DNA from 2 places in the Zoogloea sp. genome. Region 2 is predicted to be linked to the other one. Evidence: predicted binding sites of a transcription regulator. Region 2 holds the regulator's gene; the other holds the start of a gene.
What was found. The regulator FNR, encoded in region 2, switches genes on or off when oxygen is low (the NO sensors DNR and NnrR bind a similar motif). The targets are predictions, from matches to a motif close to TTGANCTAGNTCAA.
Positions count from the first base shown of each region.

Region 1: ACE3RX_RS05000 (DUF2249 domain-containing protein) is a predicted target of FNR. The motif match lies at 3,003-3,016, and genes of this name have one in related genera.

Region 1 covers NZ_JAYSDK010000005.1:165,465-172,935, forward strand. Annotated here, with positions in the region: gene pqqC (pyrroloquinoline-quinone synthase PqqC) at 1-129, opposite strand, end outside; gene pqqB (pyrroloquinoline quinone biosynthesis protein PqqB) at 126-1,043, opposite strand; gene pqqA (pyrroloquinoline quinone precursor peptide PqqA) at 1,164-1,238, opposite strand; gene ACE3RX_RS04990 (alpha/beta fold hydrolase) at 1,357-2,256, shown strand; gene ACE3RX_RS04995 (cytochrome c5 family protein) at 2,397-2,810, shown strand; gene ACE3RX_RS05000 (DUF2249 domain-containing protein) at 3,094-3,360, shown strand; gene ACE3RX_RS05005 (HPP family protein) at 3,367-4,551, opposite strand; gene ACE3RX_RS05010 (hypothetical protein) at 4,652-5,761, shown strand; gene thrC (threonine synthase) at 5,818-7,257, shown strand; gene ACE3RX_RS05020 (TonB-dependent receptor family protein) at 7,373-7,471, opposite strand, start outside.
Region 2 covers NZ_JAYSDK010000027.1:8,859-16,329, forward strand. Annotated here, with positions in the region: gene ACE3RX_RS15890 (GNAT family N-acetyltransferase) at 1-1,543, opposite strand, end outside; tRNA gene ACE3RX_RS15895 (tRNA-Pro) at 1,898-1,974, shown strand; tRNA gene ACE3RX_RS15900 (tRNA-Arg) at 2,002-2,075, shown strand; tRNA gene ACE3RX_RS15905 (tRNA-His) at 2,124-2,199, shown strand; gene ACE3RX_RS15910 (chemotaxis protein) at 2,360-2,983, shown strand; gene ACE3RX_RS15915 (MBL fold metallo-hydrolase) at 2,991-3,731, shown strand; gene ACE3RX_RS15920 (SirB2 family protein) at 3,803-4,189, shown strand; gene fnr (fumarate/nitrate reduction transcriptional regulator Fnr) at 4,205-4,939, opposite strand; gene hemN (oxygen-independent coproporphyrinogen III oxidase) at 5,058-6,452, shown strand; gene ACE3RX_RS15935 (sulfite exporter TauE/SafE family protein) at 6,565-7,272, shown strand; gene ACE3RX_RS15940 (universal stress protein) at 7,299-7,471, shown strand, end outside.

The sequences.
Region 1 (7,471 bases), on a different contig from region 2:
CTCACGCGTCGCCTTGCCGGTGTTGAGCATGACGTTGAAGGGATGGTGGATGTGGTATGCAGCGCCCTTGTCGCGCAGCTGCGCTTCGAACTCTTCGGGCGTCCAGGGGCGAAGTGGGTCTTGGCTCACAGTGCGATCTCCATGCCGTCGTAGGCCACCTCGATGCCGGCGGCGGTCAGGGCCGCGCGTTCCGCCGAGCTTTCGTCGAGGATCGGGTTGGTGTTGTTGATGTGGATGAGGACGCGGCGCACGTGGCGCGGCAGGCGGCTGAGTTGTTCGATCATGCCGCCGGGGCCGCTCTGGGCCAGGTGGCCGATGTCACGGGCGCGTTTCTTTGAAAGGCCGAGGCTGATCATCTCGTCGTCGGTCCAGAAGGTGCCGTCCACCATCACGCAGTCGGCGCTGCTCATCGCGTCGAAGACGGCGTCGTCCACTTCGGCCAGGCCGGGCGCGTAGAACACCCGCTTGCCGGTGGCCGGGTCGATGACGGTGAGGCCGATGTTGTCGCCGGGCACCGGGTTGCCGCGGTGCGGCGAGTAGGGCGGTGCCGCCGACAGCAGCGGCATGGCGCGCCAGTCCAGGCTGGCGGAGCCCTGCGGGTGGAAGCTGCGGCCGTCGAGCGGAACCGGCTGGCGGTTCACGCCGCAATAGTGTTCGAGCAGGTGCAGGATGGGGTTGCCGCGGGTCAGATCCTCGAACACCGGGTCGGTGGTCCAGATCGGCCACGGGCTGCCCTTTTCGCGCAGCATGTAGAGGCCGGTGGTGTGGTCGATCTGGGCGTCCACCAGGACGACCGATTCAATACCGCAGCCGCGCAGGCCTTCAGTGGGCCAGGTGCCGGCAAATTGCTGGAATTGCTGCAGGATGTCCGGCGAGGCATTGACGAGGGTCCATCGGGCGCCGTCGGCGCTCACTGCGATGGACGACTGGGTGCGGCGCTGCAGGCCCGCCTGGCCGGCACGTACGCCCCGGCAGTTGGCACAGTTGCAGTTCCACTGGGGAAAGCCACCGCCGGCGGCGGAGCCGAGAACTCGGATTTTCATGGCTTGGACGTGACCGCTGAGGCTGTGTGGGGCGTTGCGGAGCTGGGGGGCAGAGCCGCAACGCCGACTCGCTATCGCGAGATGGGCGGACAGACCCTTGGCGGGTCTATCCGGGCGCCATCACTTGGCGGCGATGTACATGGTGATTTCGAAGCCGAAACGCAGATCGCAAGCTTGGGGGGTGGTCCAGGTCATGATGAGTCTCCAATTTTTTGATTGATGGTTACGGTCCGCCGGAGGGCGAATCCGTGGAATGCATTGTTGCGGGGACGGCATACTTGCGCCTCACGAAAATCATTATTTCGAGGTTGAGATGGCGAACGGACTGCTCGACGTGGGTGACGGCCACCGGTTGTATTACGAGACCTGGGGAAACCCGGCCGGTACTCCGGTAGTGGTGCTCCACGGCGGACCGGGCAGCGGCTGCAGCCCGCGCCTGCGCGAGCTCTATGACGCGCGGCGCCATCACGTGGTGTTCTTCGACCAGCGGGGCTGCGGGCGCTCGCTGCCGTTTGGCGAGATCCTCGCCAACACCACGGCGCATCTCATCGACGACATCGAGCGCCTGCGCCGCCATCTCGGCATTGCGCGCTGGTGGGTGAGCGGCGGCTCGTGGGGGGCAACGCTGGCGCTGGTCTATGCGGCGGCGCATCCGCAGATGGTGGAGGGCGTGGTGGTGCGCAGCCTTTTCATGCCGGGCGACGGCAATGTGCGCTGGTTCTTTGACGGGCTGGCAGCGCTGCGACCGGAGGCCTGGCAGGCCTTGTCCGCGACGCTGGGGGGGGCGCCGGATCCGCTGACCGAACTGGTGGTGCGTCTCGGGGGTGATGACCAGGAGACTGCCCGCCAGGCCGCGCTGGCCTGGTTGCTTTATGAGCAGGCGGTGAATGATCCGGTTGCGCCGCTTCCATCACCGACTTCGGAGGAGCTCGACCGCTTGGTAGGCAAATACCGGCTGCAGGCCCATTACCTGAAGTCCGGCTGCTTTCTGAAGGAGGAGGATTTTCTTGATGCCTGTGCGGGGCTGTCCGGCCTGCCGGTCTGGCTGATCCACGGCCGTGACGACGTGGTCTGTCCGCCATCCAATGCCGAGCGTATCCACGCGTGCATCGCCGGCAGCCGATTGGTGTGGATTGACGGGTGTGCGCATGACCCCTTCCATCCGGGCATGGTGGCGGCGTGGCGGGCGGCGCTGGAAGGCGAGCCGGGCTGAGAAATGGCCGGTGCGCGCATTGGCTGGCGCCAATTGATGCGGGTCAATGAGACGGGCAGGGGCGGAGGGCTAGCATCGCGCCGTGTTCCCGCTGTGTTTCTTGGGAACCCCCAATCCCCATCCGATTACCGAGACCGTTCATGCGTACAACAAAACTCCTCCCCCTGCTTCTTGTTGCCCTGCTGGCAGCCTGTGGCAAGTCCGAAGCCCCCAAGTCCGAGGCACCGAAGGCTGAAGCGCCTGCTGCCGCTGCTGCGCCGGCCGCAGCCCCGGCGCCGGTTGCCGACGCGGCAGCCGATGGCGGCAAGGGCCTCGACGTGTTCAAGAAGACCTGTGTGATGTGTCACCAGACCGGCGTGGCCGGTGCGCCCAAGCTCGGCGACAAGGCCGACTGGGGCCCGCGCATCGCGCAGGGCAAAGACGTCCTGTACAAGCACGCTATCGAGGGCTTCAATGGAAGCAAGGGCGCCATGCCGGCCAAGGGCGGCAACCCGTCCCTGTCCGATGAAGAGATGAAGGCCGCTGTCGACTACATCGTCAGCAAGGGTCAGTAAGCGTTTGATTCTCCTTTGACCTCTGCGCGCACCCCCCGCGCGCTAAAGCCCGGCCGGGCAATTTGCGGCCGGGTTTTTTTTGTCTGCTGAAGCAGGGGGCATGGGCGAATGAATTCGCCCCCACAGACGTTCCCGTAGGGGCGAATTCATTCGCCCGAATGCTGGCCGGAGCGTGTGACAGGTCCGGCAAACCCGATGCAGATCAAGGAAAGCCGGTTTGGCCGGCGGCACACTGACGATACCCGACAGATTCAGTCGGATTTATCGATACTTTGGAGCCAGCATGCAAACCATTCACGTCTGCAACCACACCACCCCCGAAGCCATCTACCCGTTCGACGCCCGCGGCATCGCCAAGCGGTTCCGCCACGCAGCCATCTTCGGTGCGCTGGATGCGCTTGTGCCGGGTGAGACGATGCGCTTCTGCAACGACCATGATCCGCTGCCGCTGCTGGCCCAGCTGCAGCAGCGCTACGGTGAGACGGTATCCATTACCTACCAGCAGCGCGAGCCCGGCGCGATCGTCATCGATTTCGCCAAGCTCGGCTGAACGCGTTCAGGTCTGGTCGCCCCGCACGTAGTCGAGGGCCTCGTGCTGGAACAGCACGGCGGTCATCGTCGTCGGGGTGATCAGGCCGGCCAGACGGCCGTCTTCGTCCACTACGGGCAGTGCGCCTTGCCCCTTCTGGCCGAGGATGTCCGCCGCGACGGCGATGCCGTCGCTGAGGCTGGCGGTGCGCAGGCCGCTGCGTGGTGTGTGCATGATCTGCCCGACGACCTCCGGTTTGTCGGTATGCGGACCAGGCGTCGGACGCAGCAGGCGGCGCACGTTGTCACCGATGCGCTGGCCATTGTCCGGCTCGACGTGGCGAAGGAAATCTTCGAGCGTCAGCAGGCCGATGACCCGCTCGGCCCGGTCTACCACCGGCAGCACCGAGAGGGCGTGGCGATTCATCAGCCGCCAGGCCTCGTTCAGTTCGGTAGCGAAGTCCACGCGGTGCGCGGCTGGCCCCATCACGTCGCCACAGGTCAGCAGCACGTGGCGGTGAAAGGCGTGGCGCGCTGCGCGCTGGAAGACTTGGGTCAGGTCTTCCTCGCTGATGTCCAGGTAGGCGTCGATCTCTTCAAGTGCCGCGGCCAGGTCAGGCTGGCGGATGCCGGCAGGGTTGCGCTCCGGCGCCTTGGGCGTGGATACAGCGGGTGAACACAGCGGATAGCGTCGGCCGGAGATCAGATTATTGACGGTGGTTGCTGCCAGCAGCATGGCAATCACGTTCCAGCCGACCCCGGCCAGGCTGGTCAGTGGGTCGAGCCCCTGGGAGGCGGCGCCGACCATCACCAGCGCCATCGCGCCGCCGGGTGGGTGGATGCAGCGCAGCTGGCCCATGAACCACACCGAGATGGCCACAGCCAGCGCGCCGGCAAGGAACGGTGAGGTGATCCAGTGCCCGCAGGCGAAGCCGGTCAGCGCCGGCAGCAGCAGGCCGCCGGCCACGGACCACGGCTGGGCCAGCGGCGAGTGCGGTAAGGTGAACAGGATCACCGAGGTTGCGCCAAGAGGCGCCAGTTGCCGCTTGGCTTCGGCCGGTACGGGCAACACGAACAACACGCTTTCGTAGATCAGCACACCGATGACTGCCGCAAGAGCGCTGCGCCAGCGTTCGGCACGGGACAGGGGGGCTGCATCGGCGAAGAGATAACGGCGGGAGAAACGGAGCAGGGCGAGGCGAATGGTTTCCATGGGGGTGAATCTTGTTTTCTTGTTCTGGCATGCCGGTGGGCATGCAGCCTAGGGATGATTCCTTGCATGGGCCTTGATCTGTGATTGTTTGGAGGAATAAGTGCTGATCTATCTGGGGGCGAGTGTCGTCGCTGCATTCGGGCTGGCCATCGGGCTGGCGGTGACGGGGGCTTCGCCGGCCGCCGCCGCCCACGCGGCCTTTGCGTTGGGGGCGATGCCGCTGATCTTCGCGGCGATGGGGCATTTCGTGCCGGTGCTGACGCGCAGCGGCGCGGCGGAAAAGCCAATCCACTTCCTGCCACTGGTGCTGCAACTGGCCGGCTTGTTGGTGGTGGCTGCGCTGGCCGGTGTGCTCCCCGGCTGGAGTCTGCATCTGGCGGCGAGCGTGGGCATTGCGGCGGCCCTGGGCTTCCTGGCCTGGCAGTGGCGGCGTGGACGGGCCGCGCTGGGGCGTCCGCACCCGGGGCTGGCCTGGTACAAGGCGGCGCTGGGTTGTCTGGCCGTTGCGCTGGTGGCGATCCTCGCTGGGCTGCTGTGGCCGGCGGCGTATGCCGTGCTGCGCCTGGCCCATCTGCATCTCAATACCCTCGGCTTCATCGGCCTGACCGCCATTGGAACCCTGCATGTGCTGATGCCGACCGCTCTCGGCCAGCCGGACCCGCAGGCGGCGATGCGGCTGCGGCGCCAGTTGCCGTGGGCGCTCGGCGGTGTCGCGGCCAGTGCGGCGGCAGGGCTTATCCCGTTGTTGGCAGTTGTGGGGGGATTTGTGATCGGTGGCGTGCTGATCCACACCTTGCATGGCTGGTGGCGGACCTACGGCCTGACGCGACTGCTAGGTGATGGCGCGGCGGTGGCGCTGACCGGGGCGACCTGCGGCCTGCTGCTGGTGATCGGCGCCGGCGCCTTGCACGGCATGGGCGGCATGCTTGCCCGTCCGGCGATTGTCGGTTTCTTCGCGCTGTTCCTGCTGCCGCTCGTGACTGGGGCGCTGTCCCAGCTGTTGCCGGTGTGGCGCCATCCCGGACCGTTGACGCCTCAGCGCACTGCAATGCGGGCGCGACTGGTGCGCTTCGGCAGCTTGCGGACCGCGCTGTTTCTGGCCGGCGGGGGCCTGCTGTTGGGCGGTGTAGCGGCGGGGGCGGCGCTGCTGGCGGCGGGGATTGCGCTGTTCGCTGGCGTCCTCGGGCACGCCCTGGTGCAGCGCGCCTGAAAGGGCCCGCGGGTGTGCTATCTTCCGGGGTTTTCGTTTTCAACTCGGCGAGAACCATGCGCTACATCTCCACCCGCGGCCAGTCTGCTCCCCAATCCTTCTGCGACATTCTTCTTGGCGGCCTGGCGCCGGACGGCGGCCTTTACCTGCCCGAGACTTACCCGCAGGTGACCCGTGCCGACCTGGACGCGTGGCGCAAGCTGTCCTACGCCGAGCTGGCTTTTGCCATCCTGTCGCGTTTCATCGACGACATCCCCGCTGCCGACCTGAAGGCGATCTGCGACAAGACCTACACCGCCGAGGTGTATGGCTACGTGCGCGACGACGCCAAGGCCGCCGAGATCACTCCCGTGCATTGGCTGGAGGCCGGCAAGCTGGGCCTGCTGGAGCTGTCCAATGGTCCGACGCTGGCCTTCAAGGACATGGCCATGCAGCTCCTCGGCAACCTGTTCGAGTACGTGCTCGACAAGCGCGGCGAGCAGATCAACATCCTCGGCGCCACCTCCGGTGACACTGGCTCCGCCGCGGAATATGCGATGCGCGGCAAGCACGGCGTGCGCGTCTTCATGCTGTCGCCCCATGGCCGCATGAGCGCCTTCCAGCGCGCCCAGATGTACTCCCTGCAGGACGACAACATCTACAACATCGCCGTGCGCGGCATGTTCGACGACGCCCAAGACGTGGTGAAGGCGGTCTCCAACGACCACGCCTACAAGGCCAAGTACAAGATCGGCGCGGTCAATTCGATCAACTGGGCGCGCGTTGCAGCGCAGGTGGTGTACTACTTCAAGGGCTACTTCGCGGCCACCGAGAACAACAACCAGCAGGTCGCCTTCGTGGTGCCGTCCGGCAACTTTGGCAACATCTGCGCCGGTCACATCGCCCGCCAGATGGGCCTGCCGGTGGCCAAGCTGATCCTCGCTACCAACGAGAACGACGTGCTCGACGAGTTTTTCCGCACCGGCGTCTATCGCCCGCGCAGCACCGCCGAGACCCACGCCACCTCCAGTCCGTCGATGGATATCTCGAAGGCTTCCAACTTCGAGCGCTTCGTCTTCGACCTGGTCGGCCGCAACGGCGACAAGGTGCGCGAGCTGTGGAGCAAAGTGGATGCGGGCGGGGCCTTTGATCTGTCCGGCACGCCGGAATTCGCGGCCATCGGCCAGTACGCCTTTGCCTCTGGCAGCAGCAACCACGCCGAGCGCCTGGCGACGATCCGCCGCGCCGACAAGGACTACGGCACGGTCATCGACACCCACACCGCTGACGGCCTGAAGGTCGCGCTGGAACTGCGCGACCCGTCCGTGCCGACCCTGGTGCTGGAAACCGCCCAGCCGGCCAAGTTCGAGGACACCATCGTCGAAGCCCTGGGCCGAAAGCCCGCGCGCCCGGCCGGTCTGGACAACATTGAGGCGCTGCCGCAGCGCGTCGAGGTGATGGATGTGGATGCAGAGGCCATCAAGGCTCTGATTGCCCGTACGGTCGAAGCCGGCTGATAGGCGTTCTGCTTCATGAAAAATGGCCCGGATGTCCGGGCCATTTTTCTTGGTGGGAGGGCGGGGCCTTTCCTGTGGGGCGAATGAATTCGCCCCACAGGATGCCGCTGGTGGCTTACCAGGTGTAGCGCGCGTTCACACCGACCAGGCCGTTGCGCCCCGGTGCGGATTCGTAATAGCGGCTGTTGGTGTCGCCGACCACCACGGAGCCCAC
Region 2 (7,471 bases):
GGGCGACCACCGTTTGTGCGATGGGAATCCGGAAGGCAGCCAGCAGGGCTTTGGACTCCATCTCGTTGAGATTCTTGCGGCGCTCGGACAGGGCTGTCTCGATGACCAGGCGGGCACTTTCCACCGACGGCGGATTAAGGTCGGACGACAGGGAGCTCGGCGTTTGCACCAGCAGCTTCTGGTTGCGGTAGTAGGCCGAGATGTGGCCGAACAGTTCGACCGCCGGCTCCGGCGTGCGGAAGGTGGGAATGCCAGCGGTTTCGAACAGTTTGCGCCCCTCGCGCACCTGTTCTTCACCCATCCAGCAGGTGAATACCGGCTTGTCGGCGGCCCGTTCGATTTCGATGACCTTTTGTGCGACCTCGGTGGGGCGGGCCATGGCCTGGGGCGTCAGGATGGTCAGCACGCCTTCGACGTTCTCGTCGGCCAGCACGATGTCGAGGGTCTTGCTGTAACGCTCGGGGTCGGCGTCGCCGATGATGTCCACCGGATTGCAGTGGGACCAGTTGGCCGGCAGGATCTCGTTGAGCTTGGCGATTGTGCCGTCGGACAGCGTGGCCAGCGGAATGCGCAGGTCGGCTGCACGGTCGGCAGCCATCACGCCGGGGCCGCCGCCATTGGTGATCACCGCCAGGCGGTTGCCACGCGGGCGGAAGTGGGAGAACAGCGCGTTGGCGGCGGCGAACAACTGGCCCATGTTGTAGAGGCGGATCACGCCGGCGCGGCGCAGCGCGGCGTCGAACACCGCGTCCTCGCCCACCGTGGCGCCGGAGTGCAGCAGTGCGGCGTGGGAGCCGGCGGGGTGGCGGCCGACCTTGATCAGCAGCACCGGCTTGACGCGGGCGGCGGCGCGCAGCGCGCTGACGAAGCGGCGGGCGTCCTTGATGCCTTCTACATATAGGAAGATGCTCTCGGTGCGGGCATCCGAGACCATGAATTCGAGAACCTCGCCGAAGTCGATGTCCACCGAGGTGCCGAGGGAGACGACCGACGAGAAACCGACGTTGTTGGGGCGCGCCCAGTCGAGGATCGCCGAACAGAGGGCGCCGGACTGGGAGATCAGGCCGATCGAGCCCTTGATGGCGCCGCCGTGGGCGAAGCTGGCGTTGAGGCCGAGTTCGGGGCGCAGCACGCCCAGACAGTTGGGGCCGAGCAGGCGGATGCGGTGGCGTCGGGCGTTTTCGACGGTGTTCTTCTCGAGCATGCGGCCGCGCGGGCCGGCGTCGGAGAAACCGGACGGGAGCACCACCACAGACTTGCAGCCGGCGCGCCCACAGGCGTCGACGATGGCCGGCACGCGGTCGGCCTTGGTGGTGATGACTGCCAGGTCGAGGCGCTGGGGGATGTCCTCGACGCTCTTGTAACAGGGGACGCCAAGCACCTGGTCGTACTTCGGGTTGACGGTGAACAGCTTGCCCTTGAAGCCGGCCTCCAGCATGTTGCGTACGAGAATGTTGCCGAGGGACAGCTCTCTTTCGCTGGCGCCGATGATGGCCACCGAGCGGGGCTCGAAGAGGGGCGTGAGGTAGTGCTGTTCGTTCATGATGGGTACTCGGGTGAGTGCGGGTCGTGCGGCTATTGGGTTGCCGTTGCCACGTGGCTTCGGGTCGTCTGGGGCCGGGGCGGATTTTACCCTGCGCAGGTGATCCTGGTATTGGTAAACCTACTGATTTATTGCGCCGCACAACGAAAGCTGTGATCTAGATCAAATGGTGTGAATTCAAATTGTTGCGCGCCTGCAACGCTTACCCTGGAGGCATGCGCCAGGATCGGGCCGGGCTTGCTGGACAGGGGGGAGGTGGGGGTGGGCAGGTAGGCACGAATTTCGGCGGACATTAAAATCCGTGCCAATTAATGTTTGACGGCATCGCGATAGGTGTGTACTATTCGCGGCTCTCGGGGTGTAGCGCAGTCCGGTAGCGCGCTTGCTTTGGGAGCAAGATGTCGGGAGTTCGAATCTCTCCACCCCGACCAAAGCTTGACCCGGGTGCCCACGGCGAACTGCCCGTAGCTCAACTGGATAGAGCACCGGCCTTCTAAGCCGGGGGTTACAGGTTCGATTCCTGTCGGGCAGGCTCTTTAAAAGGTTCTAGATCGGCGATTTCGATCGGCGGTCATCAGTGGCGGCATTAGCTCAGTTGGTAGAGCACTGGATTGTGATTCCAGGTGTCACCGGTTCGATCCCGGTATGTCGCCCCAAGTATCAAGAAAACCCGCTGATTCGTCAGCGGGTTTTTTCGTTTACGGCCTTCAGCTTGCTTGCAGGTGAGCGGGCCGCTTTTCCGTTCTTGTCCTCTCAAGCTGCCTCTCTCGCCGCCGTTAATCAGCCACTACAGTCTGCCTGCTCCAAAGAGTCCGTATGAACGCGCCAGAACCGAATTTCCAAGGGATTACCCTGCGGACAGGTGAGCTTGCCCGCATCGTCCGCGTCAATGAGGAGATCAAGGCCGTTGTGGCGACGGCCTTTCGTATCAACCTGATGGCGCTCAATGCGATCTTCCTCGCCAAGCGGGCAGGCAATGCGGCGCTTGGCTTCGGCGTGCTGTCCAACGAGCTGCGCCGGTTTGCGCAGGATCTGACCCGTCACATGGCATCCCTGCGCGAAATGACTTCCGGTTCGGTGGGTAGCGTTACCGGCGTCGTCCAGCAGCAGCGCATCGCACGCATCCTGGCTGACGCGCTCAAGCTCAGCGGTGAAGGTGTGCCGGGGGCGAGGGAAGCCCGAAGGCGTGGTGCAGCCCGGTTGGCCGAGCAGCAGAGCCGCCTCCGGGGGCTTGACCTGCGGTTGCGTGCGGCTGTCGAGGAAACCCAGCAGCTGGTTGAGCTGGGTGGTGTTCTGGCCCGATCGGCCAAGATCGAGGCGGCTTATGGCGGCGGCTTCAGTGCAGCATTGATGCAGGTGTCGACGGATTTTGCCGAGGTGATCGCCCAGATCAAGCGGTCACTCGAGGTTCTTGGCAAGGAACGCCTCGTAAAGGATTAGGAAACCCATGAAACAGGCCCATTGCATCTACCAGGACGAGGAACACCGCTGGCTGGCGATCGCGCGGGATGCCACCAAGCCCGGTTACATCATCGATACCAATGAATACGTGGTGGTTCACGGCGATGAAGCCCTGCTGTGCGATCCGGGTGGCATCGAGATCTTTCCGGCGGTCTTTTCGGCCTTGTCGGCGGAGTGTGATCCGACAAGGCTGGCGGGGATCTTCGCGTCCCATCAGGATCCGGACATTATTTCCTCGCTGGCCTTGTGGCTGGAGTTCAAGCCTGATCTGAAGTGCTACACCAGCTGGTTGTGGCAGAGCTTTCTGCCTCATTTTGGCGGGCAGGACTCGACCTTCGTGCCGATCCCCGATCAGGGCACGACGATTCGTCTCGACGGCTTGGAACTGCAGGCTATTCCGGCCCATTACCTGCACTCGTCCGGCAATTTCCACCTGTACGATCCGAAGGCCAAGATCCTCTTTTCCGGCGATGTCGGCGCGGCCTTGCTGCCAGCGGATAACAACGATCTGTACGTCCAGGATTTTTCCCGCCACATCCGCCATGCGGAGGGCTTCCACAAGCGCTGGATGGGTTCGGACCGGGCCAAACGCGACTGGTGCGAGCGGGTCTCCCGCCTGGAGATCGACATGCTGGTGCCGCAGCATGGGGCCATCTACCAAGGGGCGGACGTGCAGCGTTTCATCAACTGGTTTGCCGCGCTGGAAGTCGGCGTGCTGCGCAGCTAAAGTGTCGCGGCCCCGCTTTTGCGGGGCCCGCCGGCAGCCGGGGCGCCGCGGCGGAAACACGGAGGCGCGGCATGTATCTGGCTCTCAAGCATTTTCACATTACCTGCGTGGTGCTCAGCGGTTGCGGCTTCGCGTTGCGGGGCTGGTGGTCGCTGAGCGGCTCACCGCTGCTGCAGGCCCGCCTGACGCGGGTACTGCCTCATCTCGTCGATTCCTGCTTGCTGGGGAGCGCGCTCGGCCTGGCCTGGATGGCGGCGCAGTATCCCTTCGTCCATGCCTGGCTGACCGCCAAGGTGCTCGGCTTGCTCGTCTATATCGGGCTGGGGAGTGTAGCGCTGAAGGCGACGCGCCCGCGCGCTCAGCGGGCTATTGCCTTGCTTGGCGCGCTGGCGACCCTGTCGTGGATCGTGTCGGTGGCGGTCAGCAAGAACCCGCTTGGCTGGCTGGCCTGGCTGTGAGGCCAGTCGCCGCCGTCAGGCGGCGTGGTGGTTGAGCAGGCGTTTCAGGCCCGGCGTGTCGAGAATGCGGATGTGCTTCTGCTGGACGGCAACGAGGCCTTCTTCCTGGAAGCGGGAGAAGGCGCGGGACACCGTTTCAAGCTTGAGGCCGAGATAGGAGCCGATTTCGTCGCGCGTCATGCGCAGGTGGAACTCGGACGGCGAGAAGCCCCGCGCTGTGAAGCGTTGGGACATGTTCAGCAGGAACGCCGCCAGGCGTTCCTCGGCGCGCATCGAGCCGAGCAGCATCATCACGCCATGATCGCGGACGATCTCGCGGCTCATGATCTTGTGGAACTGGTGTTGCAGGCTCTCTACCTCCCGTGACAGCTCTTCGAGCCGGTTGAACGGGATCACGCAGACCTCGCTGTCTTCCAGCGCGATGGCGTTGCAGGAGTGGTGTTCGGTGCTGATGCCGTCCAGGCCCAGCACTTCGCCGGTCATCTGGAAGCCGGTCACCTGGTCGCGCCCATCCTCGAGAATCACGTCGGTTTTGAAGGAGCCGGCGCGGATCGCATAGATCGCCTCGAAAGAGTCGCCGGAGCGGTAGAGGTGCTGCTGCCGCTTGATCTTGCGGCGGCTGCCGACGAGCTCGTCGAGCTGGTCGATCTCATTGGGGTCGAGGCCGAAGGGAAGACACAATTCCCGCAGGTTGCACTGGGAGCAAGCGACCTTGATGTCCACGACCGTCACCGGAATCACCGATTTCATCTGCACGCGCAATCACCTGAACTGGAAGGATTTACCAACGTTTGGGGCCCTTTGATCCACGTCAATACTGTTTTGGATCGATTCTGCGATCGTTCCGCGCAACCAACAGAAGTGCACCATGAACACGACACAAAAAGACCTGATATTCGATCCCGAGCTCATTCGCAAGTTTGATGTGAATGGCCCGAGGTATACGTCCTACCCGACCGCGGATCGCTTCGTCGAGGCGTTCAACTCCGAAGCCTTGAGCGACTGGCTCGGGAGACGCACCGTCGGCGGAATCGGCAAACCGCTCTCATTATACTTCCACATCCCTTTCTGCAATACGATCTGCTACTACTGCGCGTGCAACAAGATCATCACCAAGGATCATGGTCGCTCCGCCAAGTATCTGGATTATCTCGAAAAAGAAGTGGACATGCAGGCGGCCAGGCTCGATGGGCCGCGGGAAGTCCTGCAGTTGCATCTGGGCGGTGGCACCCCGACCTTCCTGTCCCACGACGAACTGCGTCGCCTGATGGGCATGGTCCGCAAGCACTTCACGCTGGTGCCGGACGGTGAGTATTCCATCGAGGTGGATCCGCGCAAGGTGGATGAAGCCACCGTCGCGCTGTTGGCTGAACTGGGTTTCAACCGCATGAGCGTCGGCATCCAGGATTTCAACCCGGATGTGCAGAAGGCGGTCAACCGCGTTCAGAGCGAGGAAGAAACCAAGCTGGTGATCGACGCGGCGCGGGCCCATGGCTTCAAGTCGGTCAGCGTGGACCTGATCTATGGCCTGCCCAAGCAGAACGTCATCAGCTTCAACCGTACCCTCGAGCAGATCCTGGCCCTGTCGCCGGATCGCCTGTCGATCTATAACTACGCGCACCTGCCGAGCCTGTTCAAGCCCCAGCGCCGCATCATCGACGCGCAGCTGCCGTCGGGCGAAACCAAGCTGCAGATTCTGCAACTGGCGATCCGCCGCCTGACCGAGGCTGGCTACGTGTATATCGGCATGGATCACTTCGCCAAGCCGGACGACGAGCTGACCACGGCCCAGCGCCAGGGGCGCCTCCACCGCAACTTCCAGGGTTATTCCACCTACGCGGAGTGCGACCTGCTGGCCTTCGGCGTGTCGGCGATCGGCAAGGTCGGGCCGACCTACGCGCAGAACGTGAAGACGCTCGACGAGTACTACGACATCATCGACACCGGTCGCCTGCCGGTGCTGCGCGGCATCGAGCTGACGCCGGATGACCTGCTGCGGCGGGCGATCATCCAGGCGCTGATGTGTCACTTCGAGCTGTCCATCGAGTCCATTGAGATTGCCCACCTGATCGACTTCAACAAGTACTTCGCGGCCGAACTCGCCGACCTGCGCGAGATGGAGAAGGGCGGCCTGTTGAAGATCGACAGGCAGTGGATCACCGTGCTGCCGGCGGGCCGCATGCTGGTACGCGCCATCGCGATGGTCTTCGACAAGTATCTGCGTGCCGATCGGGAGCGTACCCGTTACTCGAAGGTGATCTGAACTTCCGGCCGGCTGGCCGCTCCGAGGCGAGCGGGCTAGAATGCCGAGCCATGTGTTGGAACGCGCCCCGTGTTGCCCACGGGGCGTTTTTGTTTGTCCAGGTTGAATCTCCATGCCCGAAACCGGCTATTTCGCTGTCTTCCTTATCGGCCTGCTCGGCGGCACCCACTGTGTCGGCATGTGCGGCGGCATCGTCAGCGCACTGACCGTGCAGTTGCCCGGCCAGCGGCGCAGTGACTGGCCCCTGCACCTGGCCTACAACGTCGGGCGGATCAGCAGCTATACCCTGGCGGGTGCGGCGATGGGAGCGATCGGCACGGTCGGGCTGCTGTTCAACAACATCCTGCCGATCCAGTTGTTCCTGTACGTGGTTGCCAACCTGATGCTGGTGGCCCTCGGGCTCTACCTGACTGGTTTCACGCGGGCCCTGTCCGGCGTCGAGCGGCTCGGTCAGAAGCTGTGGGTGCGCATCCAGCCGCTGACCCGGCGTTTCCTGCCGGCGCGCAGCGTGGGCCAAGCCTTTCCCCTGGGGCTGCTGTGGGGTTTCCTGCCTTGCGGCCTGGTGTACAGCGTGCTTGCGACGGCCTTGGTGACCGGCTCGGCGGAGCGTGGTGCGGGACTGATGTTGGCCTTTGGCCTCGGCACGCTGCCCAACCTGCTGTTGGCCGGTATGGTACTCAAGCGTTTGCGTGACGTCGTGCGGAACCGGGCAGTGCGGACGGGGTCTGGACTGGTGGTGCTGGCTTTCGGCGTGTACGGTCTGGTGACGACACCGACTCTCGGCAGCAATCTGTGGAATGGCGTGGTCTGCCATTTCTGAGTTTTTCCTGTAAGGCGGAGCGAATTATGAAAATCCTGCTGGCCGTCGATGATTCTCCGGTTGCGCTACGTGTCGTTGCTCAGGTGATCGCCCTGGCTGGCGAACTGAAGAGCGCGCCGGATGTGCATGTACTGTACGTGCATCCGCCGATTCCCATCGAGTTCGCGACCCGCCACGTAGCCCGCGAGACCCTCGATAC